Regions from separate parts of the Peribacillus sp. SIMBA_075 genome, predicted to be linked through region 2. Evidence: a T-box and tRNA genes for the amino acid it is inferred to sense, from the RefSeq annotation. Region 2 holds a T-box; the other regions hold tRNA genes.
What was found. A T-box is a leader RNA that pairs with one kind of tRNA and senses whether it is charged. The one in region 2 lies ahead of argS (arginine--tRNA ligase), so its partner is inferred to be a tRNA-Arg.
Positions count from the first base shown of each region.

Region 1: it encodes a tRNA-Arg, which carries the amino acid that the T-box ahead of argS (arginine--tRNA ligase) is inferred to sense. The anticodon was not compared.
Region 3: it encodes a tRNA-Arg, which carries the amino acid that the T-box ahead of argS (arginine--tRNA ligase) is inferred to sense. The anticodon was not compared.

Region 1 covers NZ_JAWRYN010000007.1:99,391-110,158, reverse strand. Annotated here, with positions in the region: gene SB775_RS08275 (YidH family protein) at 1-55, opposite strand, end outside; gene SB775_RS08270 (hypothetical protein) at 165-338, opposite strand; partial or broken gene SB775_RS08265 (2TM domain-containing protein) at 520-728, opposite strand; gene SB775_RS08260 (GIY-YIG nuclease family protein) at 896-1,252, opposite strand; gene SB775_RS08255 (DUF2087 domain-containing protein) at 1,271-2,026, opposite strand; gene SB775_RS08250 (hypothetical protein) at 2,336-2,572, opposite strand; gene SB775_RS08245 (hypothetical protein) at 2,647-2,847, opposite strand; tRNA gene SB775_RS08240 (tRNA-Arg) at 3,072-3,145, opposite strand; gene SB775_RS08235 (hypothetical protein) at 3,727-4,014, opposite strand; tRNA gene SB775_RS08230 (tRNA-Arg) at 4,147-4,220, opposite strand; gene SB775_RS08225 (metallophosphoesterase family protein) at 4,394-4,906, opposite strand; gene SB775_RS08220 (XTP/dITP diphosphatase) at 4,909-5,520, opposite strand; gene SB775_RS08215 (hypothetical protein) at 5,489-5,692, opposite strand; gene SB775_RS08210 (GerMN domain-containing protein) at 6,517-7,596, opposite strand; gene racE (glutamate racemase) at 7,942-8,745, opposite strand; gene SB775_RS08200 (MarR family winged helix-turn-helix transcriptional regulator) at 8,756-9,199, opposite strand; gene SB775_RS08195 (helix-turn-helix domain-containing protein) at 9,423-9,647, opposite strand; gene SB775_RS08190 (acyl-CoA thioesterase) at 9,770-10,234, opposite strand; gene SB775_RS08185 (hypothetical protein) at 10,387-10,527, shown strand; gene sdhB (succinate dehydrogenase iron-sulfur subunit) at 10,586-10,768, opposite strand, start outside.
Region 2 covers NZ_JAWRYN010000080.1:258-8,326, forward strand. Annotated here, with positions in the region: gene SB775_RS26885 (LysM peptidoglycan-binding domain-containing protein) at 1-1,270, opposite strand, end outside; gene SB775_RS26890 (hypothetical protein) at 1,514-1,930, opposite strand; gene desA (Delta(5) desaturase DesA) at 2,303-3,334, shown strand; gene SB775_RS26900 (response regulator) at 3,427-3,972, shown strand; T-box leader at 4,070-4,288, shown strand; gene argS (arginine--tRNA ligase) at 4,324-6,003, shown strand; gene SB775_RS26910 (SET domain-containing protein) at 6,114-6,491, opposite strand; partial or broken gene SB775_RS26915 (CotH kinase family protein) at 6,552-7,631, opposite strand; gene SB775_RS26920 (hypothetical protein) at 7,853-8,069, shown strand, end outside.
Region 3 covers NZ_JAWRYN010000003.1:261,738-272,505, reverse strand. Annotated here, with positions in the region: gene SB775_RS04655 (DNA topoisomerase III) at 1-1,475, shown strand, start outside; gene SB775_RS04650 (hypothetical protein) at 1,682-1,849, opposite strand; gene SB775_RS04645 (GNAT family N-acetyltransferase) at 2,154-2,630, opposite strand; gene SB775_RS04640 (hypothetical protein) at 2,829-3,119, opposite strand; tRNA gene SB775_RS04635 (tRNA-Arg) at 3,295-3,368, opposite strand; gene SB775_RS04630 (polysaccharide deacetylase family protein) at 3,566-4,459, shown strand; cobalamin riboswitch at 4,546-4,720, shown strand; gene SB775_RS04625 (ABC transporter substrate-binding protein) at 4,881-5,846, shown strand; gene SB775_RS04620 (FecCD family ABC transporter permease) at 5,809-6,864, shown strand; gene SB775_RS04615 (heme ABC transporter ATP-binding protein) at 6,871-8,343, shown strand; gene cbiB (adenosylcobinamide-phosphate synthase CbiB) at 8,340-9,305, shown strand; gene cobD (threonine-phosphate decarboxylase CobD) at 9,280-10,353, shown strand; gene SB775_RS04600 (bifunctional adenosylcobinamide kinase/adenosylcobinamide-phosphate guanylyltransferase) at 10,326-10,768, shown strand, end outside.

The sequences.
Region 1 (10,768 bases), on a different contig from region 2:
AGGTGCGTTCATTAGCCAGATGCTGCTGAGCATATTTCAATTGATTTTTCTCCATGTCATCACCTTAATTGAACATTTTTGAATCGATTCTTATGTAACTGATGTGAAAGACTCGTAACACATCTTAATCCGCCGCCTTCAGGACTCGGGCCTCTCATTATCAGTCATCTCTTAAGGAACGACATAGCCCTGAACATAGACCCGACAAACATTAGGCCTGCGCCGCCAAGCAATAAATATATACATTGTGTTTTATCAATAACATCCAAAGGATAAAGCAAGGCACCCAGTGCAATGATTGTCCCTATCCCCGTTATGGTCCATCCTATTTTTTTCATTCGCAACTCCTAAAAATGATGTATTTAGAGAAGGTCCTTCAAGGGTTCCCCCTAAGTTTTACAAACAGGACCCCTCACTAATAGCTTAAACCATTTAAAAACTAACAACAAGTGAGATATCATAATTATCTTCCCACGAAAAAAAGAGCCATAATGACTCCCTATTTTGAATATCCCATTTTCAGCTGTCCTTTTTATCCTTTTCCATGTATTCTCTTATCTTTCTATCTTCCCACTAAAGACGTAAAGCTCCCATGTGCAAAGGGTTGCTATGCCATGCACCAGAACTCCAATCCTCCACCCTCCAAATGGATAAAAGAACCACCAATAACCAGGATCCGACAATAGGTGACACCGTTAAATGAATGAAAATGCCTTAAGGTTTTCCACCCTTTTTTTTGCTCTTAAATATCCATCTCCATTTTCCGTCCCAGCACCACCTAATCGTAAACACTAAATATTACCATCAGCTTTAATAATACGTAATTCATCTAATTTACATTATGAGACGAGATGTGTTAACGCTAAATCGAGAACCAGGAATTCGGAGAAATAAGTCAGTTTGATTTCACTTTATTGTATCCCCGTTCCTCATATGGCTGTATTTTTTCCATCCACACTTCTTCAAGTTTTTTCAATTCGCGTTTTGCATCGAAAAATCCTGTTTCTTTCGGCTTCAATACCTCCAGTATCTCAAAAGAAAAAGCTTCTTTCCCATATTGATTCCATTCACCTTGCAGAACTTTATTGGTGTTCGTTCCCATTTCCAATTCAAATTGTTTACCCTTCAACGTCTTTAAATTTCTGGTGCTCCCGATAAAGATTTTATTATTTACCGTATTTCTTATTTGGTATACACCCGCTTCAACCTTCGTTTCTTTATATAATTGCTTCAATTCTTTTTTACGATCCATCTTCCTTGCCTCCAGTCATCATTTTTTCAGCCAATACTGGCCTCCATCAGGCTTCCTATCCAAAAATCCATATTCTATTAAATATCTTCTCAATAGAACATGATCATGATAAACGGCACCCAATATTTGATTGATTTCTTTTTCTTCGTATTTTCGCTCATTTTCAAAACGCTTCGTAATTTCCAGGAGAATGATTAGCCTTTGTTTTTCTTTTGGCGGGAAAGACTTTAATCCACCCTGACTGCCTTTAGGGAAATACTTTTTCAGCACAGTAATCTTTTCATCCTCGGTAACGTTATAACGATCATCGACCATCCTTGCTTTTTGATGAAGGGGGATGAACGCCGGCGCATATTCATCTTTATCTTTCAAAAGTTCCATCATGGCTAAAAACAACTTAGCCTGCCGCTCTTTCTCTTTCAACACAAAGCGATGGTTACGAATTGTGGAAGAGCTTCCAATCCCCATTTCCTCCTGAACCTCAGCATCATTCTTCCCCTGGTAAAAAAGGCGAAGAAGGCGATTTTGGTGGTCCGTAAGACCTGTAAGTTTTTTATCCAGATCAATCAAGTATTCAAAAACGGAACGATGTGCACGCTCAATATGAATCCTCATATACCTCTCAGCTTCATAAAGAACCCCATCTTCCGGATATACTATTCCCTTTTCAATTGCAAGTCCGCACAGTAAACAAATATACTGGCTCCCTTCTTCGATATACCCTTGTTTAAGCTCATCTTGGGATGCGCTCCAAAACATTTCAGCGTCCTTCATAAAACCAAACACTTCCTCATAAAGTTTATAATATACTAAACATAATATTAATTTGTTTGTAATATGTCAATGTTTTTACGGATTTTTTTATAATTGCACCAAAGGATATACGAATTATACCAGCATTCTTAAAGTCGGAAGGGATTCATAAAACGAGGGTGGCAGGGATAGTGAACAAATTTTCAGGGAGCTGGGAGATGGACCTTTCACCATTCAATCAAGTTAATGATCCCCCTGGTACTATTCCGCTATAATGCACTTAATAATGGTGGAGCGTAAATGTCGAAATATAGCCTTCATCTATCTTATCTAAAGGCTGTTTTCACATACTTTGTTGCTATTTACCAGGTAGTGAGTTGTTGTTGATTTCCCCTCCAGATGCTCGCTTTCCGCGGGGCGGGTGGTGAGACCCGCAGGCACAAAGGCGCCAAGGGCGGACCGCCCGCGGAAAGCGAGTGCCTTGAGGTAACGTTCAAATTGTACAAACCCTAAAAAAAACTGCAGACAAACTCGATTTTCATCGAGTTTGTCTGCAGTTCGAAGCATCCATGATTGGATCCTTTTTTCTATGGGGCATATGAAATTCGTAGTATAAGTCCTTTGTTAAAGCTTATTAAGTATTAGCTTGGCACAAACTTAAGTATTCCTTCCAGATAAACACCTTGTTCTTTTCGCGAGCATTCCCTCAACTTGATTCTTCCCTCTTTTTCTAGCTCCTTGGCTAATTGGACTACCTTAGTTCCATCTTCGGATATTTCGACTGAAAAGAAATTGCCCCGAGTGGAAGTTTGAATGAACTTGAATAATCTATCTTTATTCATTTAAACATCTCCTTATTCATAACAAGTTCGACATAAAAGATCATCCACCTGCGATAAATACGAAATAAAAAACTTCTTTTCTGCATACAACCAATATTAATTCAATGGATGCAAAAGGAAATGCATCCTTTCTACGTTCATTCCATATTCCCTCGTTAACTTAAAACAGCTCAGAAAAAGTAAAAAAGCCAAAACCTTAAAAGGTTTTGACTTTTTTCTGTTAGTGTCCCAGGAGAGATTCGAACTCCCGACCGACGCCTTAGAAGGGCGTTGCTCTATCCAGCTGAGCTACTGAGACGTATCGCTGTTTTTCTTCAGTTCAGTACAAAACGGTCACTTTTCGAACTTAGACCGTAATCGTGATTTTTATTATAACTTAGTATAATACTCATTGCAATACTAGTAATATAATATTTTGAGGCGGGTTAGAATTACGGCTAACAAATACTCAAACCATTTGGCAAGCATTCCTATGAAACACCTATATAGGCTCAATGACATCACCGTTAGGCTGGCCAGTATATTACATCATTCAAGTATTAATCCAATACAATGACACTCGCACTCCTACTTTAGAAACAACTTTCTCTATTGATACAATAAAAAAACATCCACTATTTAAATGGATGCCTTCTTACAATTTTTTAGCTTGTTCTGTAGCAATTCTTTTAAAATTTCAATAGCATTTTCTTCACTTGGGTCATTTGTTCCAAGTTCTCCTTGGAAAGCTTTAGACAAAATAGATGGTTCAAGATATTCTAACTTCGATGTTATCTTAACAAATCCACTGCACGGGACAAAAAAGGTGAAGAACGTGTCTCTCGTGATGACTTAACATTTGAGCCATCAAATCAACAGTTAAATTTCACCAACTACCATTTATTTCAAGAATGACGAACTTTGGCTTTTAAGAACTGTTGATACTTCACAAAAGTGTTTGTATACTGACTGACACATTACATAATCACTTATAGTACGGCTTCTATTACCACTCACCTTCATTTGCCTTGTAATGACGTCTAGAGCGTTTGAAATCAAGATGGAGTCACTTAGAATAGCAGGCTGTTCAGTCCTAGCTTTTGAAGCGGCAGAATTGGAAACGGGTAATTCCTCTAATAACCCTCTTACGTCTACTTTAACATCTAATAATCCTTTTCTTTTGGTCATACGAAAAAACCTCCTATATCGTTAGTAATGTAAGTCGATATACGGTGTAATTTCTTACATGACCGTTATACTGACCGTTTCACTAAACGATATAGAAGGTTGTCGTAGCGGGCTTTATAACCGCTTTGTTAGTGTCCCAGGAGAGATTCGAACTCCCGACCGACGCCTTAGAAGGGCGTTGCTCTATCCAGCTGAGCTACTGAGACGTTTATGATATAAGTTGCGGTAAAACTTATGTATTACCTTAACTGTTCCCTTAGGACACCTCTTATTATAGTAGGATATAAAAAGAAAGTCAACGGTTTTTCATAAAAAGTTTTTTCTTTTTTTCATGAACCAGGAAGCGGGGAAAAACGCTTCCTGGTTATTATACATGAAGTCATCCCATTTGATAAACATTTCTTAGTTTCTCAACGATTTTTCCTTCAAGGTCATAATAGGTGATTGCAAGTTGGTCTGTTCCCATTTCCAAAATGGCGTAGGTTTTCTCTTTTCGTCCCCGCGGCTGGCGTATGCTTCCCGGGTTGATGAAGAGCTTGCCGTCAATCAATTCGGAACCTGCAGCGTGGGAATGACCAAAACAAATAATATCCGCTTCAGCCTCTTCACTTTTATACGCTAAATTCATCAAGGTCATATTTATGTTATAGAGGTGTCCATGCGTAATGAAAAAACGCTTGCCTGAGATGTTCTCCACAATATCATCCGGATATGCCGAATCATAGTCGCAATTCCCGCCAACGGCCAAAAACTCCGACATGTAAGGATCATTTCTTTCCAACTCTGAATCACCGCAATGGATCATGGCAGCAACTTCTTGTTTATGACGGTCGATTATCATGCTGATTTCATGAGTTAAGCCATGACTGTCACTCATTATTAGCACTTTCATCGTCACATTCCTTCTTCCCTTTTTAGAAATAGATCAAGCCTTTCATCTAGCGCCCTCAATGCGTGGGCACGGTGGCTGATTTGGTTTTTTTCCTCTTTTGTCAATTCGGCGTTTGTTTTGCCCTGCTCTTTAACAAAAAAGATTGGATCATAACCAAATCCATTCGTTCCTGAAGGCTGTTCGGTAATCAAGCCCTCCATCGTCCCCGATACAGTAATCGTTTCCTGGTAGGGCGACGCAAGTGCCAAGGCGCAATAAAATCTCGCCGTTCTTTCCTCTTCCGGCACGCCTTCCAGTTCCCTAAGGACTTTTTCCGTGTTCGCTTCATCACTCTTGGACTCTCCAGCATAGCGCGCAGAATATACGCCCGGACGGCCATCCAATGCATCTACAATCAATCCGGAATCATCCGCAATGACAAAGTGGCCTAGCCGATGGGCGATGGCCTCTGCTTTCAGGATCGCATTTTCTTCAAAAGTTGTACCTGTTTCCTCCACATCCGGTGCATCCGGTACATCAAGAAGCGTTTTGACTTCATACCCTTTAGCAGAGAACAAGCTTTCAAATTCCTTTGCTTTCCCTTTATTTTTCGTTGCAATGATTACTGACTTCATTTTTCATTTCACCCTTTTTGTATTTTTCGGCTATGGATTCAAGAGCTTTTCTAGCAAGGCTCTTTTTGAGCTTAGAAAGAAATAGCTGTAACTCGTTATATGTAAAAGCCGTTTTTTCTCCAGTTCCCTGCGATTGAATGAATTCACCGCTGCCTGTCATGATGAGATTCATATCACAAGGGCCGCTGAATCTTCCAGATAATTTCAGTCTACCACAACTCCCGCTTCTGCAATAACCCCGAAAATTGCAGAAGCCAGAAATTTTCAGCTGAAATACTGCCAGTTCTCCTGCAATTTTTAAAACAAGCAGCCAAAGCGACGAAGGCTTCTTTAATGGTACCTGTCCTAGTGCCGCCACCTGCGTGAATTACACAATCAATTTAGGTCGATCGAACACCGGGCGCTTTCGCATGACTGTTAAAAAAGAGAGATTTAAACAGAAGAAGATTAACCTGCATTTTCAAGCTTCAATTTCAATGTTAAAACTTAGATTCTGTCTAGAACTTCGGAATACCTTTAAAAAAATCATAAAGTTTCAGGAAGGAAGATCATTGAAGCTCTTTAGCACTCGGGGATGCAGCAGAGAATTAAGCACAAGGGTATCAGAAGTTATCTGTTTAGCCCGGAAGTGTCCATTTTTCAAAAGAATTAGTCCGGCCATATAGAATTTGGAGGAAAATTTAATAGTCATAAGGAAATCTAACGTTGTAATTTTTCACTTATGTTAAAGATTCCCCCTAATGAATTACATTATTACAAGGTATTTTTTTCTTTTAAAATTTTATTTATGTAAAAACTTTTTAACGAAGAGAGAATGTTTGGTGGAAATACCTTTCAACCTAAACAATGGTTAATTGGATTTTTCTATGAACATTTAAGCAAGGGGCTAAGCATGCAAAAAGAATGTAACCATTAGACTATTGTTATTGGTGATAAAAAAGAATAAGAGGCAGCTGCTGGCTGCCTCCTTGTGCTATATCCATATAAGATCGTTCTTTAAAAGCTACCTGTGTTGACTTTCTCTGGACGGACCACTGGTTCAGATAGTTTCTTACCTTCCTCATTAAGAATATCGGCGCTGCCCTGCACTTGTACTTCAACGCTTTCAATTCCTTTCTGTTCAGTTAAAGAAAGGACCAAAGCATCAAGGACTTCTTGTGACACCTTTTTCTCTTTAAAACTTCCAAGGATATTTTCATTGAAGTTGAGGCTGACCTTACCTTCTGCCACTTTAGGTTTGTCAAGTAAAGCTACATCACTCATGAACCCCGTTTGCAAGTTAGAACCCGAAGGACTCTTCGTTAACTCTTGGACGGCAGCTGTTACATTATCAGACACCGTTTCGCTGATCCGGCGTGTTACCGGAACATAATAGGAGTACTCCTCGTCACCGCCTACATAATAAACGGTCAGTGCTTTGGAATTCGAAATGTCGACCACGTCACTCGTATCGATATTGATTCCTGAAGATCTTGAGATATTCTCATCTATCGGTGTGCCATTGACCGGCATTTCGGAAATATCTTCCCCATTTATTCTCATTTGGATTTTATCGACCGAGTCGAATTGCGTCAGGGTCCATGTAATGGCTTGAAGGATTTTAAGTTCATCCTCTTTTTGATAGTTTTTGAACTCCGGCGAAAAGTCCGCTACAGCCACTCCATCTTTAATGTTTACGCTTATTTGGGTATCGGCAGGAATGACCGCCCTGAACCCATTCGGAAGTTTATCCGTGACTGGACCGTTATCGACAAGGTAATCAAGCGCCTGTTTGGCGACGGCTTCCGATTTAGGAAGTTCCAATGTCTGTGGAACCACATACCCACTTTTATCAATTAAATATAACTCTGTCTTCACTGTTTTCGATTCAACAGCACCAGCGCCTTTTTCTCCATCTGTTGCAGGCTTTTCTTCATCATTCTTTTCTTTTAATGAAGATTCATCATCGACTAATGAAATATCCTTTGGTGGATCAATTTCCTTTTTCTCTTCACCGCCAAATAATCCGCATCCCGAAAGCCAAAAAGAAGATGCCAGAATGGTCACAGCCATTGTTACTTTTGATTTATTGGACATAAAATCACTCCTAGGACAGTTTGTACTCCTATTTATACGAGCCCTAAGGGAAAATAGACCAATTATTTTCCGCTCTGATAATCGAGCTAGGCAATTTGCCCGTACTGCTGCATGTTTGTAAGCCTTCAACGGGATTTCGGGCCTTCTGCCAGTGGATGAATCTGTTAATATGCCTTATTTCCCATAATCACCGTATCCATTGTCCGCTTCCCCTTCTGTCCCTTCAATCCTACTTATGCTTCATTCTTTTCTGGCGTTATATCCATCAAGGTTTGTAGCTATATACAAAACGGTATGCTTTTTCATTTTTCCGCTTCACGAAAAAAAGACTTCCAAATGGAAGCCTTATAGGTGATCAATTTTAATTGTTTCGATTGTATCGGTATGAATACCGAGCCAGCTCGATGCGATAGAACCAAACATATCTCTTGAACCGGTAGTATAAAAGCGATGAACCGGACGGAGCTTGCTTTTATTGATTAATTTATAATAATCCAAAATGACACTTGCCTCACGGGCCGTCTCTTCCCCAGAGGAAATGACTTGTACTCCATCCCCCATATAGGAAGAGATTACAGGCCCCAGCAGTGGATAATGGGTACAGCCAAGAATCAATGTGTCGATCTTCGTTTTCTTCAGCGGGTTCAAGGTTTGTGCCACGACCCTATTGACGATACCCCCTTGAAACTCCCCGCTTTCCACGATTGGGACAAATTTCGGGCATGCTAAACTATCTACTTTCACATCGGAATTGATGGAAGCAAGTGCGTCGTCATAAGCTTTGCTTTTTACCGTGCCTTCCGTACCAATAACGCCAATATGCAAGGAATCAGAAACTTTCAATGCCGCCCTTGCCCCAGGATGGATGACACCCAATACAGGAATCGGAAGTATTGCCCTGATTTCATCCAGTACAGCTGCAGTCGCCGTATTGCAAGCGATGATCAGCATTTTTATATCCTTCTTCATCAGGAACCTCGTCATTTGCCATGTGAAGGTTTGGACATCTTTTTTGGTCCTCGGCCCATAAGGGCATCTTGCTGTATCACCTAAGTAAATTATATTTTCATTTGGAAGCTGGCGCATGACTTCTTTAGCTACTGTCAAGCCGCCTACCCCTGAATCAATGATGCCTATCGGTTGTTTCAAAAAACTCGCCTCATTTTTCTTTCATTTCTTGATGTAGTTTTGCTAAAATCCCTCGGAGGGACACGATGTCAGATTCGTTGAAATTGACTAATACGCCACTCAAGTACTGCTGCCGTTTATTAATCACTTCTTCGATAATCCGTTCCCCTTCGTCAAGAAGGTGAATACGAACCACACGCCGGTCCTTTTCATCTTTGACACGCTTAACAAGCTGATGTTTCTCCATGCGGTCAATCAGATCCGTCGTTGTGCTGAAGGCGAGAAACATCTTCGTGGACAATTCGCCAATCGTCATGTCGCCTGCTTCAAAAAGCCATTGCAAAGCCAGGAATTGAGGAATGGTAATTTTATAATCATTGAGAATTTCCCGTCCCCTTTGCTTAATCCATGACGATACATAGCGCAATTCCCTCTCAATATCGGCTACATAAGCAACCTGCTTCTCTTCATCCATACACACAGCTCCCCACCACTTCATGAAACTTATCATACTACCATTTTGGATGAAAGTGAAATGATTTTCAAGATTGATTGTCCGGAATCCATAATGAAACCCCCTTCATAAAAATAAGCAGCATCCAAAGAAGTCAAAACAACCAAATTGTTTTGGCCTTCCTTATATGCTGCCAACTAGACGGGAGAGAAATATTTATAAGTCTTTATTAAGAGTCAACACATTAAAGCTTAAGTTCCCCCATACGAAGGAGTTCTATGACTGCCTGCGAACGTCCTTTAACTCCAAGCTTCTGCATCGCATTCGAAATATGGTTTCGAACTGTTTTTTCGCTAATAAACAATTCACCTGCGATTTCTTTTGTTGTTTTGTCTTGTACTAGTAACTCAAATACTTCTTTTTCTCTTTTGGTGAGTAGTGGCTTATGAGTGAATTCGTTCTCCTTCAAGTAATGTTACCCTCCTTGCCTTCACCAGCATAAAACCCGGAGTGGGTGTCTATTTAGTCAAGATATAGTATGTTGGCCGGGGCAATGGAGTGACTCTTTTACTTGTCTAAATCGAAATATTTTTAGGTATGTTCAAGCTCTGTATGCAACAACGACCGCTTCATCTCTTCTGTCCAAGGTATCGGCTTTCCGGTGGCTTTGGAGACCTGGACAATCGTTCCCCTGCCCGTGAAACAAATTGAACCATCGTGTTTGCTTCCCATATAATGTATATCTACAGAAGATTTTCCGATATGGTCAGCTTTCACATGAATTGTCAATTGATCATTGAAAAACACCTGCTTCAGGTAATCACATTGTAGATCTGCAACAACCGGCATCTCACCACCTTCAGCCGAGGTCCAATCCTTCATAAAACCCATGCTCTGGAAATATTCAATCCGCGCTTCTTCAAAATAAGTAAAAGGAATCGTGTTATTCAAGTGCCTAAACATATCCGTTTCCGAAAAGCGAACCTTAATCTCATGTTTAAAGGAAAAATCATTGATCCACTCGGTTATATTATCGATATATGATATTCTGTTCAACTTGTGCACTCCCTTTCGAATATGAATGACTATTCACTCATTTTATAAGAAAACAACGATAATGAAAAGGGTTTTCTATTGAAAGCTGTTTATTTTGATTATTGCTCACGTCACTAATCATAACGAGCATCCTTTGCAGGAGGCCGATGTCAATGGGTGTGGCCGATTTCCTCCTCCAATTCTCCATTCACACTTTGATCTTAGCTTTTTTCAGAGCGCTTGCAAAGCTATCATCTTTTATGGATTTGGCTATCGGTCCCTATCGTTCAAGTATTGAATTCACCCAAATGTAAAAACAAAGAAAAAAAAGAACCCATATCAAAATAGATACAGGTTCTTTCATTTTCATTTTTAAACTTCGTCGCTTCCAAAGAAGTTACGGAATTGTTGAATGGCAGTATCACGGTTCAATGCTGCAATCGAAGTCGTTAATGGAATTCCTTTAGGGCAAGACTGCACACAGTTTTGTGAGTTACCGCAGTTTGCAAGTCCTCCATCGGACATGATTGTATTTAAACGTTCCGCTTTATTCAT
Region 2 (8,069 bases):
GCTTTTCCCCTTTGGAAGTATACTCCACGTAATTTTGTTGTGTCTTTTTATCCCATACCTTTTTTAGTTTATGAGATGAAATGATTTTGTTGACTTCAGCCATGGTAAGGTCATGGCTTTTCACTTTTTGGGTCGATAAATCAGTTACCCATTCTCTCGTATAAAATGGTACAGCCAATATGATCTTATGGGCAGGTACTTCTTTCATTAAAAGCTTAGTTCCTTCTTTGATCCAAGGTAACGAGGAAACGGACCCGGCTACTGGGCTCCCTCCCCAATGCTCGTCATAACCCATTATGATTATGTAGTCTGCTATTTTGCCAAGAGCTTTCCTATCCAGACTTTTTGACCAAAAAGGGTCTTCATTTTCTCGGGTGACATCCACAGATACTTTAATTCCATGCGGTTTTAGTGCCTTTTTCAGTTCGCCTATGAAAAGTACAAAGTCCTTCTTGCTTTTTGGATCGATGTTTTCAAAATCTACATTTATTCCATCACTTTTAGTTTTAACAAGTGAATCACGTAAAGCTGAAACCAATTTCTGGCGTTTTTTTGTATTGCCTAGTACAGAACCGGTTAAAACAGGGTCAAATTGATTTCCGATAAGCTGCCAAACTTGCTTTCCTTGCTTATGGGCGTTTTGGACGAACTTTGCATCCGCAGAAACGGAAACGAAAATACCGGAATCCGTCAGCGTATAGGAACGAGGAGAAACTACATTTAAATTAGGTTGTTTAATTTGTTGGGTGTAGTTTTCTTTCGATTCATTATGCGTCCAGCCCATGACGACAGGTTTTTGCGCCTTTTTTTGAAGTTGGGATGTCTTTATCCATCCCTTTTTACCATCAAGCAATTGAACCTGGTAGTAATAATCAGGAATCTTCAATTTTTGGCCAACATTAATTGTATCTGCATGTAAGTTATTTAATTTCGTCAAATCACTGGTGGTTACCTTATATTTAGAAGAGATCTTCCACAATGTATCTCCTGATACTACCTTATGGATCTTATATTTCTGGGGAATCTTCAGGCTTTGGCCAACAGTGATTTCGGAAGAAGTTAATTTGTTTTCTTTTTGCAGCTCACTTACTGAAACTCCATATTGATTTGCTACTTTCCATAATGTGTTTCCAGTCTTTACTTTATGAATAATAGGGCCAGCGGAATCCCCAACGGCAGAGGAAATGACGGGAAACTCCTCGCCCTTTTTTAAGGTCTTTAATAAAGTAGAACCTAATTTAGGAGAACTAAAAACTTTTGTATTGTCCACTTTAACAGAACCTATGTATTGGGTTTTACTTGATGAACTACCACTGGTTGGAAAGAGACACATACAAAGAAGGCTTAACATAATAAAACATCCAAAGAATTTTTTCACGATTATTTTATTCCCCTTTGTAAAATTTAACTTTACTAGTTTACTATGGAGAATAGCAATAAAATAGAGGTACATTGTGGAAAAGTCCAGAAAATAGGGAATCATCTAAACAGGAATATTTGTGTATGCAATTATTCATTGTTTTCTTTTTAGTAAAAATCTTGGAGATGGAAGGGCTTCTTGTTCAGCTTCAAAATAAGCGAGTTTATTTGGTATGCAGGATATGATTGAGGGCATCCCCATTCCAACAGCTTTTTCTAAGGCGATTAATAAGGGGAGCTCCTTACCATCAATATCTTCATCCCAGGATATTACATAACAAGAATCTTCAGCACCATTCTGTTTTAGTAACTTAGCTATATCTGCTGGATCTGAATTCGGTTTCGGAATCTCAATGATGTATTCTTCACGAAGAGTTGTTCTGTAAGAATGACAAAGGCGACTTAAGGCATCCTTGCGTTTCTTGGCTGAAGACAATTCGAACAGAATTCTATCTTGGAGCCTTTTGGTGAAAAATGATTTTACAATTGTTTTCTCCATTTCCTTATCCAAACTAATTCCCCTTTACAGTTTTTCAACTGGTAAATCCATATAGTCTAAGCCTATCATAAGTGGCTTTGATAATTAACATCTCTCTAAAATCCCTAGAGATTTACGACAGTTTATTATACGTTTGTCGTTTTTAAGCTTTCTATGATAAGAAAAGAATTCTTCCAAATGGAGATTAATTTGTTGGAACTATACCGTCCTATTCGGTTAGCCAGTTTTGGCTATTTTCCATTTTATTTGGTAGGGTTTTCCGTTGAAAATATCTTGTACATGACATTTGTCATCTTCTAGTCATGACACCTGGTACTAATAAAATCAGGCTGATTTCTTTATAATAAGAAATAACGAAAAAATAAAGGGAAGTGCAATTGATTAATGACCATACAAAATACTAAAAACTTGAGAAAACAAATTGCTCCTTTTGAACAATCAACGACAAAAGAAAGTATATGGCAGATCATCAATACGTTAGGGCCATTCATTATTTTATGGTACCTAGCATATATAAGTCTTTCGGTTTCTTATTGGTTAACGTTAATTCCAGCTGTGTTGGCTGCTGGCTTCTTGACAAGAATTTTCATAATCTTTCATGATTGTACGCATCATTCATTTTTTAAAAGCCGCCGTGCGAATAGAATAGTCGGGACAGTCATGGGTGTTTTGACTGTATTCCCTTTTGATCAATGGGGGCATGAGCATTCTGTGCATCACGCAACAAGTGGCAATTTAGATAAGCGGGGTACAGGGGATATTTGGACCCTTACGGTGGATGAATATTTGGCTGCGCCGCTTAGACTTCGTTTTGCCTATCGTTTTTATCGCAATCCATTGGTAATGTTTGGGATAGGTCCGATTTATGTTTTCCTTCTTAAAAATAGATTTAACCGAAAAGGTGCTAGAAAGAAGGAAAAAATGAACACCTATTTGACGAATGTATTAATCGTTGGTTTAGTGGCATTGCTTTGCCTTGCAGTAGGCTGGCAGTCATTTCTTTTAGTACAAGGTTCCATTTTCTTAATATCAGGTTCAGTGGGCATTTGGCTGTTTTACGTCCAGCACACATTTGAGGACTCTTATTTTGAAGAAAATGAGGAGTGGGAATATGTATTGGCAGCAGTGGAAGGAAGTTCTTTTTATAAGCTACCAAAACTGATGCAGTTCCTTACTGGTAATATCGGTTACCATCATGTTCACCATTTAAGTCCTAGGGTACCTAACTATAAACTGGAAAATGCACATAATAATACAGAGCCTCTAAAGAACGTACCAACGATCACTCTTGCTACAAGCTTACAGTCGCTCCGTTTCCGTTTATGGGATGAGAAAAACAAGAATTTTGTTGGCTTTAAGGACATAAAACATTTAACAAAAAAAAGTGTTTCCGTTCAAGTGAAATCTGAATTGTAACGTTCATGAATCATTCCAGACTCCCTTAATAATCCTTGGATTTTGGGGAGTCTTTTCTTCATATAACGACTCAGTAAAGGAGAGAACTTAAAATGATCCGAATTGTCATTGCAGAGAATCAGCAAATGCTGTTAGAGGCAATTAGTTCTCTACTCAATCTTGAAGAAGATATAGAAATTGCCGGGCAAGCCAGTAATGGAGAAGAAGCTATTACTCTTGTGCACCAATTAAAGCCGGATGTTTGTATCATGGATATGGAGATGCCTGTAAAGAGCGGGCTTGAGGCAGCTGAAGCTTTAAAGTCATTTGAATGCAAAGTGATTATTTTAACGACATTTCGAAGGACTGGTTATTTTCAACTTGCTTTAAAAGCAAATGTAAGTGGTTATTTATTGAAGGATAACCCGAGTGAAGAGTTAGCCTGCTCGATTCGCAGCGTATTGGATGGCAAGCGAATATACTCCCCTGAACTTATGGATGAGTCTTCCAACAATAATGACCAGGAAATGGGTGTGTTAGGCCTGTTAGCCGATGGTCAAACCACACTTGACCCCTCCAATCAGCAAAGCAACACAATTGGGACCGTAAGGAAATATTTTTCGACTATCAAGGATAAAATGAAGTTACCGGCTGGCTAGATGGATTTGGGATAGAGACTTTATGACAGGGTTAGATCAGAAATCCTGTGTTGACACGTTTTTTAAAATTGTGTACGATGGATTAAATCATAATATTGAAAATTCTGTGATAAAGAGAGTAGTTCATTTTGAAATGGAAAGCGAGTTAGGGATGGTGTGAGCCTAATGCAGGACGGATGAATGAAGCGCACTTTGGAGAAATTTCTTGAAACGTCCAGTAGAGAACATCGGGGAGTCACCTCGTTAACAATGGAAAGTGGCCACAATTTGTGGCAACTAGAGTGGTACCACGGGAAACTATGCTCTCGTCTCTTATTTAGAGACGGGGGCTTTTTTGTTTAGGAGGGAAAAATGACGATGAATAAACCAATTGCAGCCTTAATTTCAACTGCTTTGAACAATGAAATGCCAGCAAGTGAAATAGAAAAATTAATGGAAAAGCCTAAATTGATGGAGTTAGGTGATGTCGCCTTTCCATGCTTTACTCTTGCAAAAAAGTTAAAAAAGTCACCACAAGTGATTGCGTCTGAAATAGCTGAACAATTAAACAGTAAGTTGATCCAAGAAGTGAACGTAGTGGGTGGTTATCTGAACATCTTCGTCAATCAACAGATTGTGACGGAAAATGTGTTGCAAACCATATTAAGTGAAAAGGATAAGTATGGCGGAAAGCAGCCTGTACAGGGGAATGTCGTGATTGATTATTCATCTCCGAATATTGCCAAGCCTTTTTCCATGGGGCACTTACGCTCAACAGTCATAGGAAATGCATTGGCTAACATTGCTGAAAAAAATGGCTACAATGCCGTGCGTATTAATCATCTAGGGGATTGGGGCACGCAATTCGGGAAATTGATTGTCGCGTATAAGCTGTGGGGAGACAAGGAGGCAATCGAAGCTTCCCCGATTCAGGAATTATTGAAAATCTATGTGAAGTTCCATGAAATGGCTGAAACGGATGAATCGTTGAATGAACAAGCACGCGCTAGCTTCAAGTCGCTTGAAGATGGGGATGAGGAGGCACTGGCACTATGGAAATGGTTCAGGGATGCGTCTCTAAAAGAATTCGAAACGATTTATGATTTATTGGGCATCCGTTTTGATTCCTATGCTGGTGAAGCGTTTTACAATGACAAAATGGATGTTGTTGTCGAGGAACTAAAAGAAAAAGGCCTGCTTACCCTATCCGAAGGTGCCTATGTCGTGCAATTGGAAGATATGCCGCCTTGTTTGGTTACGAAAACGGACGGTGCGACACTTTATGCCACGCGTGATTTAGCTGCAGCCATGTATCGTAAGCAACAGTTTGAGGCGAAGAAAACCTTTTATGTTGTAGGAAATGAACAATCCCTGCACTTTAAACAACTCTTTAACGTCATTGGAAAAATGGGGTACGATTGGTCAAATGACTTACAGCACGTAGCATTTGGCATGATGTTAAAAGACGGTAAGAAAATGTCGACACGTAAAGGGAAAGTCGTCCTGCTTGCGGATGTTTTGGCAGAAGCAATCGAAACGGCGAAGCGCAATATTGAAGAAAAAAATCAAGCGCTTGAACAGAAAGAACTGGTTGCAAGACAGGTCGGTGTCGGAGCGGTAATCTTTAATGATTTAAAAAATAATCGGATGAATGATATTGACTTTTCATTAGAGCAAATGATGAATTTTGAGGGAGAAACGGGTCCATATGTACAGTACACATTTGCGCGTATTTCATCATTGCTGGAAAAAGGTGAATTTAAAGAACATGTAATCCATTTTGACGCTTTAGGAGAATATGCTTGGTCAGTCATCCAACTGCTTGAGCAATACCCGGTCATTGTCCAAAAATCATTTGAACAAGCAGACCCATCACAAGTCGCGAAATTCAGCTTGCAGTTATCACGTGCATTCAATAAGTATTATGCGCATTCGAAAATCTTGGTTGAAGATGAATGGAAACAAATGAAGCTCTCATTCGCTTTTTCCGTAGCCATTGTATTAAAGGATGCGCTAAGTTTATTGGGAATTTCAGCGCCGAATAAAATGTAAAGTTAAACCGTTCTTGCATTAGCGAAGAAAACTGAATGAAAAAAGAATCCATTTTGATCAATTTTCCTTCAAAATGGATTCTTTAAAAATAAAATGGAAGCAAAAAACGCCTACTCGATGACATCGAACCATAACGGGGATTTATTATCAGGTTCACCATTGTAATTGATCGTGATTTCCTCGCCAGCCTTTATATCTTTATAAGCATAAAAGTCTATCGTTAAATCTTCTAAATTATTATCGAATGTCGCATTTGGTGTGTATGAATGATTGAATAGGGATCCATTTCCTAAGGCAGTGACAGTTTCATCGTCATCTCCCCAATAAAAACAGTGATGAAAGAGTGCAGTTTTCCTTAGATATTTCCATTCATGTCTGGGTGAAATGATGACAGGTGATACCTCAATCAGTTCATCTTTTTTAATATCCCTTGTAGCATATACTCCCCTGCCGTACTTCCCCGTATTTTTAATGCAGATTGGTGACACGAAAGCAACTCCCCTTCGGTCCTGTTTAGCTTTCAGTTGTGTTGTGGCACTTTTTTCATCTAGGTCACCGAGGTGCTTATTTAAGTAATCACTGCGTTTGCGAATGAATTCGAAGATGAATTCCGGTTCCTTGTCGAATAGATCAATCTTATTCTTTTTATATGGATCTAGAAGGATGTGGGGGCGTATGCCCTGGTGCAGTGATAATACTTTATTTTCCATATGCTTCACGGTAAATGTGGTTTCCAATGTTTCAACCAGGAGATCTTTGTAGAACTTACTGTATTCCGGAACCTGCAAGAGCAGATGAATAAGGTGGTTTGCCTTTTTCCCTCCGATAGGGACATATGTGTGCTCCATGATCCCGCCACTGACTTTGCGTCCCCAAGTGGCATCGTAATCCCAAGGAATGATTTCAAATAACTTCGTTTTACTATTGCGATATAGTGCATAGTTATGAGTGAAACCGTCGTTATTCATGGTGCAAACGGCTCCAACCAGCCAGCGTAAGTATTTATGGATATCAAGATGCTGCGAGACTACTTCAGGAAACTTTGCAAGTGGGGTTGTGTTTACTTTTTTGATGAATTCGATTAGATATTCATCATCGGCGGGTTTGCCAAAGGCTTGCTTATAGCCTGACGTAAGGGAGTCTTTTACTTTCCCATCCCTTTCCAATGAAAAGTTGGCATTATTGTTGACAGCATAATAAATCGGACCGGCAGGAAGTCCTCTTTTTTCTAAAAAAAGCCCATCGACGGAATCCAATTGTAAATACACACCTTTAAACGTGCCATTTCGGAATAGGTTGATGTGTTGGCTATGAGGGGAAAGGACACCAAGGTCTTGAAAGAAATCGAGTGAGAGTTTATTGCGAATGAGGGAAGGATCTCTGTATTCGGCATTGAGATGGATTTTGTGGGCGCCAAAGAATCGTTTTGGCTCGATGAAATCAATCCAATAGGATCTTTTCCGGAATTTACGGGTATAAGAGCCCCGATAGGCAATATCGATATCGTAAATGTCGTTTTCTACTTTCAAATAGGCGGGAATAGGGTCATCGCTCCAAATATCCGCACGTAAATCTTCTAGATCTTCTTCTTCTATCGTTAAGAAATAAGATGGAATATGATAAGACATACACTCACCTTCCTTTCTTTTTTAAGATGTTTTATGGATAGTCCGACATTAATGAAGCCGTAATATCATAAAATACTTCCACTTGATCAATCAGGGATCAATCAAGCTGAAGCATTTTATATTTAACTATCTATCTTCTTCTTCTTTTGCCAGTGGATGAGCTTGAACTTGAGCTTGATGAAGTAGATGTTGTTGTTGTTGTAGATGTGATAACAACTGGTGTGGTTCCAGTAGTTGTCATACCAGTAGTTGTGCTGCCAGTAGACGTGCTACCAGTAGACTTCTTACCAGTAGACTTCTTGCCAGTGGACTTGCTGCCAGTAGACGTTCTGCCAGTGGACTTGCTGCCAGTAGATGAACTTCCAGTAGAAGTACTACCCGTAGAAGAACTGCCAGATGAACCTGCTTTTCCTTTTTTCCCTTTCGGCATACAGACCC
Region 3 (10,768 bases), on a different contig from region 2:
TCGATAAAGCCAAGGCAGAAAAGGTTCTAGCAGCCGTGAAGGGGAAAAAGGCAGAAGTGGTGGAAGTGAACAAAGCCCATAAGAAAAGTTTTGCCCCTTCTTTATATGATTTAACGGAACTTCAACGGGACGCCAATAAGAAATTCGGCTATTCGGCGAAAGAGACATTATCGATCATGCAGCGCTTATATGAAAGCCATAAAGTCTTGACGTACCCAAGGACGGATTCACGCTTTTTATCAACGGATTTAGTTGATACGCTAAAAGAAAGATTACAGGCCGTCAGCATTAAACCATATGCCCAGTATGCATCGAGGATCCTGCGCAGTCCGATTAAGGCCAATAAATCGTTCGTGGATGATAGTAAGGTATCGGATCATCATGCAATCATCCCCACTGAGCAAACTCCGCTACCGGGAAAACTGAGCGACAAAGAATCGAAAATCTATGATCTGGTCGTTAAAAGGTTCCTTGCCGTATTGATGCCGCCTTTTGAATATGAGCAAACGACCATAACCGCGAAAATGGGGCAGGAGACGTTCATGGCAAAAGGGAAGGTCGTCCTGAAATCAGGCTGGAAGGAAGTCTATGATCATCAATTTGATGAGGAAGAATCTAAAGATGGCCTTGCCGAGCAACTGCTTCCGAACGTTCAAAAAGGTGACAGTTTAACCATTTCGACTGTGAAACAAACAGAGGGTGAAACGAAACCGCCGGAACCATTCAATGAAGGCTCACTTCTTTCGGCAATGGAAAATCCTGCTCGTTTCATGACAGGGGAAAGCAAAGAACTCATCAAGACTCTGGGTGAAACTGGCGGAATTGGGACTGTTGCAACGCGTGCTGACGTTATTGAAAAACTGTTCAATAGCTTCCTGATCGAAAAGAGAGGGAAGGGCCTTCATGTTACTTCGAAAGGAAAACAGCTCCTTCAATTGGCACCTGAAGACTTACGATCTCCAGCACTGACAGCTCAATGGGAGCAAAAGTTAACAGCAATTGCAAAAGGAAAGCTAGCAAAACAGGCTTTCATCGGCGATATGCGCGCCTACGCTAAAAATATCGTTCATGAAATCAAAAATAGTGACCAAAAATTCAAGCATGATAACGTGTCAGGAACGAAATGTCCTGATTGCGGCAAGCTGATGCTTGAAGTGAACAGTAAAAAGGGGAAAATGCTTGTCTGTCAAGATCGTGAATGTGGCCACAAAAAAGGTGTTTCACGTGTAACAAATGCCAGATGTCCACAATGTCACAAAAAGATGGAAATGCGCGGTCAAGGAGAAGCACAGACATTCACATGTAAATGCGGTTTTCACGAAAAGCTTTCTTCTTACAATAAACGAAGAGGGCAAAATAAAAATCAAAAAGTATCAAAAAATGAAGTCTCCAATTATATGAAAAAGCAAAATAAAGAAGAGCCGATCAATACTGCATTAGCGGATGCTTTGGCCAAACTGAAATTCGATAAATAAAAGAAATAGGTCCTTCACTATTAGTTTTTAAAGTGAGGGCTCTTTTTGTGGGATTATTTGCATGGGCAGAGTGGGCATAATCCTTGCAGTTTTCTGCTTCCGCAGGGCTATCTTTCCAGACAATATGAAGTGGCGAAATTCATAAAAAAGACAGTGGAAAGGGATGGAGCATTCGCTCCATCCCTTTCCATATATCGCGGCTACGACTAAATTTCATTCAGTACGGTCCCGTGCAATTCATATTCAAGTGTTTTGTCAGTTTTTTTTTTGTGTTTATCCGAATCCACTAGTGTAAGCGTACAGAATGGCTGCTGATCACCCGGACTGAAAATTGCTTCATCATTCTCTGGATTCCATAGGCTGTAAATACTCATGATCAGTATCCTCCTTTGGGTGAGAAGACTAGTAATTCCCTTTTTGATTATCATCTAACTCTTCAATTGACTCTAACGCTGATCACCGGGACTAAACACCGCTGCGTCATTCTCTTTGTTCCATTGGCTTCTGATTGTACTCATCGTGCACATCATCTCCTTTGGTGAGAATGTCTTACAGTATTTTTATACCCGGCTGGGACAGGTTCAAACATTTCTTTTAAAAAAAGTGTAATTATATACCAGTAATGTATATCCATTATTTTTCTGCAGATATTTATCGAAATAAAAAAATGAATATGAATTAAATGGTTAAATTCATAATATATTGTTCGCCGATATTTCCAAACTTTCTCAAACCCGTATCATGAAATCCAGCCCTAACATACAGCTTTTGTGCGGGGATGTTCTTATGATTGACAGCTAATACAATTTCATCGCAATTAGGAAATTCTGATTTAACAAACTCGGCAAGTAGGAACATCCCTTGTTTTGCATAGCCTTTTCCCTGCTGCTTATAATCAACTGATAATGCGGTCAGCAACATGGCATTGGGGTTAGTCGAATATTCTTTTACGCGATCTGTTGAATGCAGTAAAAAGAAACCCACAGGTTCATCATCACTTAAAATGACAATACGATGCTGCCCTTTTGTAACGTCTGTAAACTTGTTTGGCAAGGCAGTAAATAGACCTTGTTCTTCAGGCAGTTCAAACTGATTTAGTTTTTCGGAATATTCATCTGAAAAATGCTTTAACTCAACGGAATTTACCTTTTCCATAAAATGCTCCCCCCTAACCCTTCTTCTATATATTACCATTACGAAGCCGGCTATCTTCTTAATTTAAATAATTAGTGCCATTTAAAATTAAAGTTCACCGAATGTTCAAGAATGGTAATATTTTAGATTTTTAATTATTATTTACCATCCAATTTTAAAGATTTATCCGATACATATCATGATAACTACAATTTGCAGTCAAAAAAGGGAGGTAAAGCAGAAAGCTTTATCAGACGAATCAAATGTTAATTCTGAAGGACCTACAACAATAGAATTAAGCGATGGTTCATCTGTTGAACTTAGTTCAACAGATGAAGTTGATAACAGTAATTCAAGAAGCATTCGGACACCTTCAGCAACTTTTGCACGGAGAAAAATATCTAAGGCTTCTTGCAGTGTGTATTCAATTGTGAAACTTTCCGTAGTCTTACTGGTCAATTTCCGTTCCTTTAACGCTGTTCCACGCTGTTTAATAACGTGTTTTTTCATAAAAAAAGCACCTCCAGACATAGAAAGATAATAGTGAAATGGAATATCACTGTTTCCTACGTACAGAAGTGCTTTTATCCTACATACAATTTACGGCTTTTATGGTCATGCCAACAGAAAAAAACCCTGCTACAACACGGAGAAACCGCATTATAACAGGGCTTATAAACTTTAGCGTCCCAGATAGGAATCGAACCTACGACCTACAGCTTAGGAGGCTGTCGCTCTATCCTGCTGAGCTACTGGGACATATAAAAAAGTCGACGACTTATTTATTATATTTCTTATAGGCAAACTTTTCAAGTTAATAGCAATAATAATTATGAAAAAAAACATCTAGACGCTTAGGGGGCACTCAGCTCTCCTGTTTCCTTACTCTTCATTAAATGGAATACTTTATTATTTCCTGGTTTTCTGGTACTATTATGCTAGAAAAAATTAGGAGAATGATAGTGGGGAATTATAGAGTTTTATGGATGGTGACGCTGCTGGGGATTTTAATTTTACCGGGATGCTCACAAGGGATTTTAGAGGGTATAGGCACAAAGACGGCTGCGCCGATCACGGAAGGTAACATTGAAGTGGCTGCAGCAGCGAAGAATGACACTGGGCAGGATTCAGAGGACGAATTATATACTGAACGAATCGATACGAGAGACTGGATAACGGCCGAGTCCGCGGTACAGCTTCCAATATTGATGTATCATAGCATTTCTGAAGGCAATGGCCTTCGGGTACCAAAAGAGGAATTCCGATTACAAATGACCTGGCTTCGGGAAAATGGTTACTATACATTATCCCCTGAAGAAGCATTTCTCGTTTTAACCGAAAATCGGATGCCAAGTGAAAAGTGTGTCTGGCTTACTTTTGATGATGGCTATACAGATAACTACACGGAAGCTTTCCATATACTAAAAGAATATGATATGAAAGCGACTGTCTTCATGATCGGGAAGTCCATCGATAAAGGTCATCACCTGACTGAAAATCAAATGATGGAGATGAGCGGGAAGGGGATTTCGATCGAAAGTCATACTATCAACCATTTGGAGCTGAACCGAATGACGTCAGAGCAGCAAGAAGCGGAAATGGTCCAGTCAAAGGATCTGTTCGATCGTATCCTGCAACAGGACACGACAGTGCTTTCCTATCCAGTTGGTCGTTATAATGAAGAGAGTCTCAGGCTTTCAGAAGAAGCTGGATACAAGATGGCAGTCACTACTGAACCTGGAGGAGCTTCAAGGGACCAAGGGATGTATGCCTTGCATCGAGTTCGGATTTCACCTGGATTATCAGTAGATGGGTTCGCGTCGCTGATAGAAAATGCTTCAAATCATTGAAAATGGACGGTGCATTTCAAACTTGTTCAGAAAAATCATATAATAATCGATTCTAACATGGTGTATAATGAAGGCAGTGAAAATTATATACATATGAACGATTTGGTGTCTTAATGACTTAAAAGGGAAGCTGGTGAAATGCCAGCGCGGTCCCGCCACTGTATTTGGGAGCTGACGGCTGTGTACCACTGTATGGGATATGGGAAGGTGCCGTTGACGATGACCATGAGCCAGGAGACCTGCCAAGATTCGTACACCTGTAACCTACGCGGATGGGAAGGTGTGTGGCAGACCCTAAGAGTCCGTAATGATATTGTTGCCATACAAGCATCTTCCGTTTAACGGGAGGTGCTTTTTGTTTTGGGTGCCTTCCGAGATTATTAGGTGAAGAAATTAAATGAAAAGATTGTGGGGAATGAAAATGAAGAAGATTTTTGGTTTGATATTGTTGATGTTACTGACTGCAGGCATGATGGTTGGCTGCAGTGACGCTACTGATGAAGGAAAAGAAAAGCAGCAAACGAATCATGCTCAACACGACGCTTTCCCGATTACGATTAAAGATGCAACGGGCGAAAAAGTAACGATAGAACAAAAACCGAAGAAAATCGTTACGTTGATACCAAGTAATACAGAAGTGGTATTTGCACTTGGTTTAGGTAAAAAGGTCGTTGGTGTTTCCGACAATGATAATTACCCGGAAGAAACGAAAAAAATTAAAAAAGTTGGCGGAATGGAAATGAACACGGAGCTGATTGTCTCCATGAAGCCTGACCTTGTTCTTGCCCATGCATCAAGTGCCCATAATTCAAATGAGGGATTAAAGCAGCTTAAGGATGCTGGAATAGATGTCCTTGTAGTCAATGATGCACAAAGCTTTGACCAAGTCTATGAATCTATTGAAATGATTGGAAAGGCAACGGGGGAAAATGATAAGGCAAGCGAAATCGTTGCGGATATGAAAACGAAGCTCAAGGATATTCAGGAAAAAGTCAAATCCGTTAAGGAAGCGGATAGGAAGACCGTTTTAATTGAGGTTTCGCCATCACCGGATATATATACACCTGGAAAAAATACCTTCATGGATGAAATGCTTCATATTATTTCAGCGGATAACGCTGCTGCTGAATTGGACGGCTGGGCAAAAATTGATGAAGAGTCGATGATTGCTGCAAATCCGGATGTCATCATTACAACGTATGGTAATTATACAAAAGATCCAGTAAGTGAAGTGACAGGCCGAAAAGGATGGCAAGACGTAAATGCCGTTAAGAATGGCCAAGTCTTTGATGTCCCTTCTGACTTGGTGACCCGTTCCGGTCCACGCTTAATAGAAGGAGTAGAGGAACTTGCAAAAGCAGTCTATCCGAACCAATTTGACAACTAAATGGGCGTTTGCTTATTTGATTGCGTTGTTAATTTTGTTATTCGCAATGACGATAGGCATTTCCTTTGGTTCGGTGCCAGTTCCGATTTCCGTACTTATACAAATAATCGGCAAGGAGATTTTTCACTTGCCGATTTCTGCCGATCCGGATGTGATGCTTACGAATATCGTGATGAACATCCGCTTGCCGCGTGTGCTGCTCGCTGGTTTGGTTGGGGCATCACTTGCGATTGCCGGGGCAGCCTTTCAGGGACTGCTCCGGAACCCGCTCGCTGATCCTTACACATTAGGTATTTCTTCAGGAGCATCGGTCGGCGCCGTATTGACAATATTCTTGAATATATCACTGCCATTCATCGGTTTATATACTCTTCCGGCATTGAGCATCTTATGTTCAGTGCTCACGATGCTCTGCGTACTGACTTTTGCAAAAAAAATGGATCGGTCGATGAAAGTGGAAACGATCATCTTAACGGGAATCATTTTCAGCTCGTTTTTAAGTGCCTTCATTTCATTGATGATTGCGCTGACGGGTGAAGAATTAAGACAAATCATCGGCTGGCTGATGGGAAGCGTCTCAATGCGCGGATGGAATTATATCGTAATCATTTTGCCGTTTTTTATCATTGGTTCGTTGACCTTGATCATGAATGCAAGCGAATTGAATGCGATGACTTTCGGGGAAGACCGGGCAAAACACTTAGGTGTAAACGTGAAGCGGCGGAAAATGTGGATCTTGATAGCCGGTTCGACATTGACAGGGGCAGCCGTTGCCGTTTCAGGGGCGATTGGTTTTGTAGGATTGGTCATTCCTCATTTCGTCCGGAAGATTTGGGGACCTGACCATAAACATTTGCTTCCGTTGTCATTGTTGATAGGAAGCGGATTCTTAATATTGGCGGATTTTGTAGCACGAACGATCATTGCCCCAGCGGAACTGCCGATCGGGGTGATCACCTCACTTATCGGGGCACCGGCATTTGCGCTGATTTTATTAAAGAGACGGAGAGAAGGGTAAATACGGATGCTTGAAGTAAAAGGGTTAACAGGTGGATATGACAACAAAACTGTTTTGGACTCTATCTCTTTTGATGTACATAAAGGGGAATTATTCGGGATCCTTGGTCCTAATGGCAGCGGAAAAACGACGCTTTTAAGCATGCTTAGCGGGGTGCTTGATTATAAGGACGGAAGCGTACGGATAAGAGGCAGGGATTTGAAGGAATATTCATCAAAACAACTTGCACAGGTCATTGCCGTGCTCCCTCAACATTCCTCATTAGCTTTCTCCTATACAGTAAAAGAGACGGTCTCACTTGGGAGGTATGCCCATCAAACGGGCTGGTTCCATAGTTGGTCCGCAGAAGATGAAATGATCGTCCAACGGGTTATGGAACAAACGGGAGTAGCGGATTTTCAGGATCTTCATTTTGAACGATTGTCAGGTGGGGAGAGACAACGGGTCTTGCTGGCACAGGCACTTGCCCAGGAACCGGAAATCCTTTTTTTGGATGAGCCTACAAACCATTTGGATCTTTCCTATCAAAAGGACCTTCTTGATCTAATGAGAAAAATGGCAAAAGAACAGGAGTTAACCGTTATTTCAATTTTTCATGACTTGAATTTGGCTGGATTATATTGTGATCGGCTTATGTTGCTTGAAAAAGGGCAAATTCAGGTTGTTGATGTGCCGAATGAAGTGCTCCAACAGGAACGGATTCAAGGTGTATATCATACGACGATCGAAAAACATCCACATCCCGCACTTCCGAAACCTCAAATGTTCATCGTTCCGGAGAAGCATGGCAATGACACTATCCCATTGGAAATTGATGAATCTTATCTGACAATAGGACCTGAGATGATTCAATTGAATTCTCCGATCCCGCTTAGAACGATGTCTTCTGGAGTGACCGGTTCGGGTACGGGCTGGCATAAATATTTCGTGAATAGGCATGTCCATCATGATTATGACTGCGAAGATCATCATGTTGAAATGGCCGGCTATTTAAGAACTCATGGATTTGAACCGCAGGAAACGGTGGGGATGATGACAGCCGTCTTTCTCGATACGGTTGCCTTCAAGTTAATGAGAGCTGAAGATTTCTCGGTTTTTATCATCGTGACGGCTGGTGTAGGGAATGCCATCGACGCTTCTTTAGCTGACCGGCATTCTTGGAGTTCCACTCCAGGAACCATAAATACATGGATATTCATAAATGGGCATTTGGCAGAAGAGGCTTTCATACACAGCATAGTTACTGCAACCGAGGCAAAAGTAAAAGCGCTTCATGATTCGCATGTCTTGGATAAGGTGACGAATACATGTGCAACAGGAACATCGACCGACAGTATTTTGATTGCAGCGTCCCAAAGAGGGAAGGCGCTTCAATATGCAGGCACCATCACTCCGTTAGGGAAGCTGATCAGTCGCGGTGTATATGATTGTACAGTAGAAGCAATAAAGAAAAATCGGAAACGGATTGAGGATCTATGATTTACCATCATCTTATTGCAGTTACACTGGCGTTTTTCCTTGATTTATTAATTGGTGATCCGCCAAATTGGCCGCATCCAGTTAAATGGATAGGAACGATGATAAGCAAGTTGGATCAGGCATTCAATAGAGGGGCATATAAGAAACGGAATGGACTCTTCATGTTGATCATCGTCTTAGCGATGGTGATATTGATTACAGGCCTAACCGTCTACTTGGCTTATCGGATCCATCCGCTTGCAGGTATCCTTTGGGAGGCTGTTGTCATTGCCACTACGATAGCTCAGAAGGGCTTAAAGCAAGCTGGAATGGATGTGTGCCATCCGCTGAATGAACGGGATTATCCTGAAGCGAGGCTAAAACTTTCCTATATCGTGGGCCGTGATACTGCTGATCTTGATGAATCCGAAATCGTCAGGGGGACGGTAGAAACTGTAGCAGAAAATACCAGTGATGGTGTTACTGCCCCAATGTTTTGGGCAGCTGTCGGCGGTGCGCCGCTCGCGATGGTGTACAGGGCAATTAATACCTGCGATTCCATGGTTGGGTACAAAAATGATAAATATGGGCAATTTGGCTGGGCTTCAGCTAAGCTCGATGATATCGTGAACTGGATTCCCAGCCGCCTCACTGGGTTCCTGATGTTGCTGAGCTCAAAATCCGGCTATCATGGATTTGGTGCTAGATGGAAGATATTATTCAATGATGCTAAAAAACATCCAAGTCCGAATAGCGGGTGGTGTGAAGCAGGGGTTGCTGCCATTTTGGGAATACAGCTAGGCGGCCGGAATATGTACAAAGGAATTGTTTCCGACCGTGCGAGGATGGGCGTTCCGCTTGTTCGATTAGAAGCAAAACATATACCAAAAACGATTACCATCATGCATCGGTCATCTTTTCTATTTCTACTGATGCTATGGCTAGGGGGACTTATTCTTGACATTACCTTCTCATGGCTCTAATCCTCATTATCTTTACGAAGCGCTGGAAATCGAAATGCCTGAATCTGTTCTCGATTTCAGTGCTAACATCAACCCATTGGGTCCGCCTTTACGTATAAAGGAACAGTGGCCTGAATTTTTCGAAGGAATCTTACATTACCCAGATCCGCATGCGATTGAACTGACAAAATCAATTGCAAAAAAAGAAGCGCTTCCTGAGCAATCCGTTTTGGTGGGTAATGGTGGTGCAGAAATAATCATGTTGGTAGCGAACAGGTTAACCAATCAAAGGGTGTTAATCATTCAGCCGGCATTTGCGGAATATGCAGAAGCTTGTTTGGCAGCAGGATGTGAGGTAGATTTTCATCAGCTTGATGCACCTGAGTGGAAACTGGACTTGGATCGGTTGATTCCTAGATTATCCGAATATGATGCAATTTTCTTATGTACGCCTAATAATCCGACGGGTGTTTCATTTAAGAAGGATGAAGTTAGGGAATTGATCTTTGAATGTCAAAAAGCGGATTGCCTGGTTGTCATGGATGAGGCTTTTTATGATTTCACGGAAGATGCCTTTACTTATGCTTCTTTAATCAATGAATTTCCACATTTACTCATTCTAAGATCAATGACTAAAATCTTTGCAATTCCGGGTTTGAGACTAGGCTATTTGCTTGCGGCACCTGACATCATAACCCGTGTAAGAACTTATAAACCGCATTGGAGCGTCAACCATGTTGCATTGGAAGTAGGGAAAATCTGTCTTGCTGAAGAAGCATATATGAGAAAAACAAGAGACTATATTCAATTGCAAAAGCAGAAACTATTCCGGTTTTATGAGGAACAAGGGTTGAGTGTCTCTGATAGCGCAGTTAATTTCTATTTAGTGAAAGATGAATCCTTATCCCTTTTTCCCTTTTTGCTAAAAAAAGGAATAGTACCGCGCCATACCTATAATTTCCCGGGGTTGGATGGAAAGTGGCTTCGGTTTGCAGTGAAGAGTGAACGTGATAACGAAGCGCTGATGGAGGGGGTAAGACAGTGGAGAAAGCAAGGCTCTGTTTTATAACCGGGGGTGTCCGGTCCGGAAAAAGCAGTTTCGCGGAAAGAAAAGCCCTTGAATATGCACTTCAAACGGATGGGAACTTGCATTACCTCGCTTGCGGCCGTGTCAGTGATGTTGAAATGGGTGAACGCATCCTTAGGCACCAGAAAGATAGAGAAAGCAGCCCAATCGCCTGGAAGACTTCGGAATACGCAACGGATATTACACGAATAGGAGCGGACATTAATCAGGATTCCATAATCCTGCTCGATTGTCTGACAACCCTGCTTGATAACGAACTATTTGGCCCAGGTGTTCCGCTTGAAAAGGAGTTTTTACAAAGCGTTTTTTCAAAAATAATAACCGGGATCAATGAGATAAGAAAACGATCCAGCTGTTTAATAGTCGTGAGCAATGAATTGGTGCAGGAACCGATTTT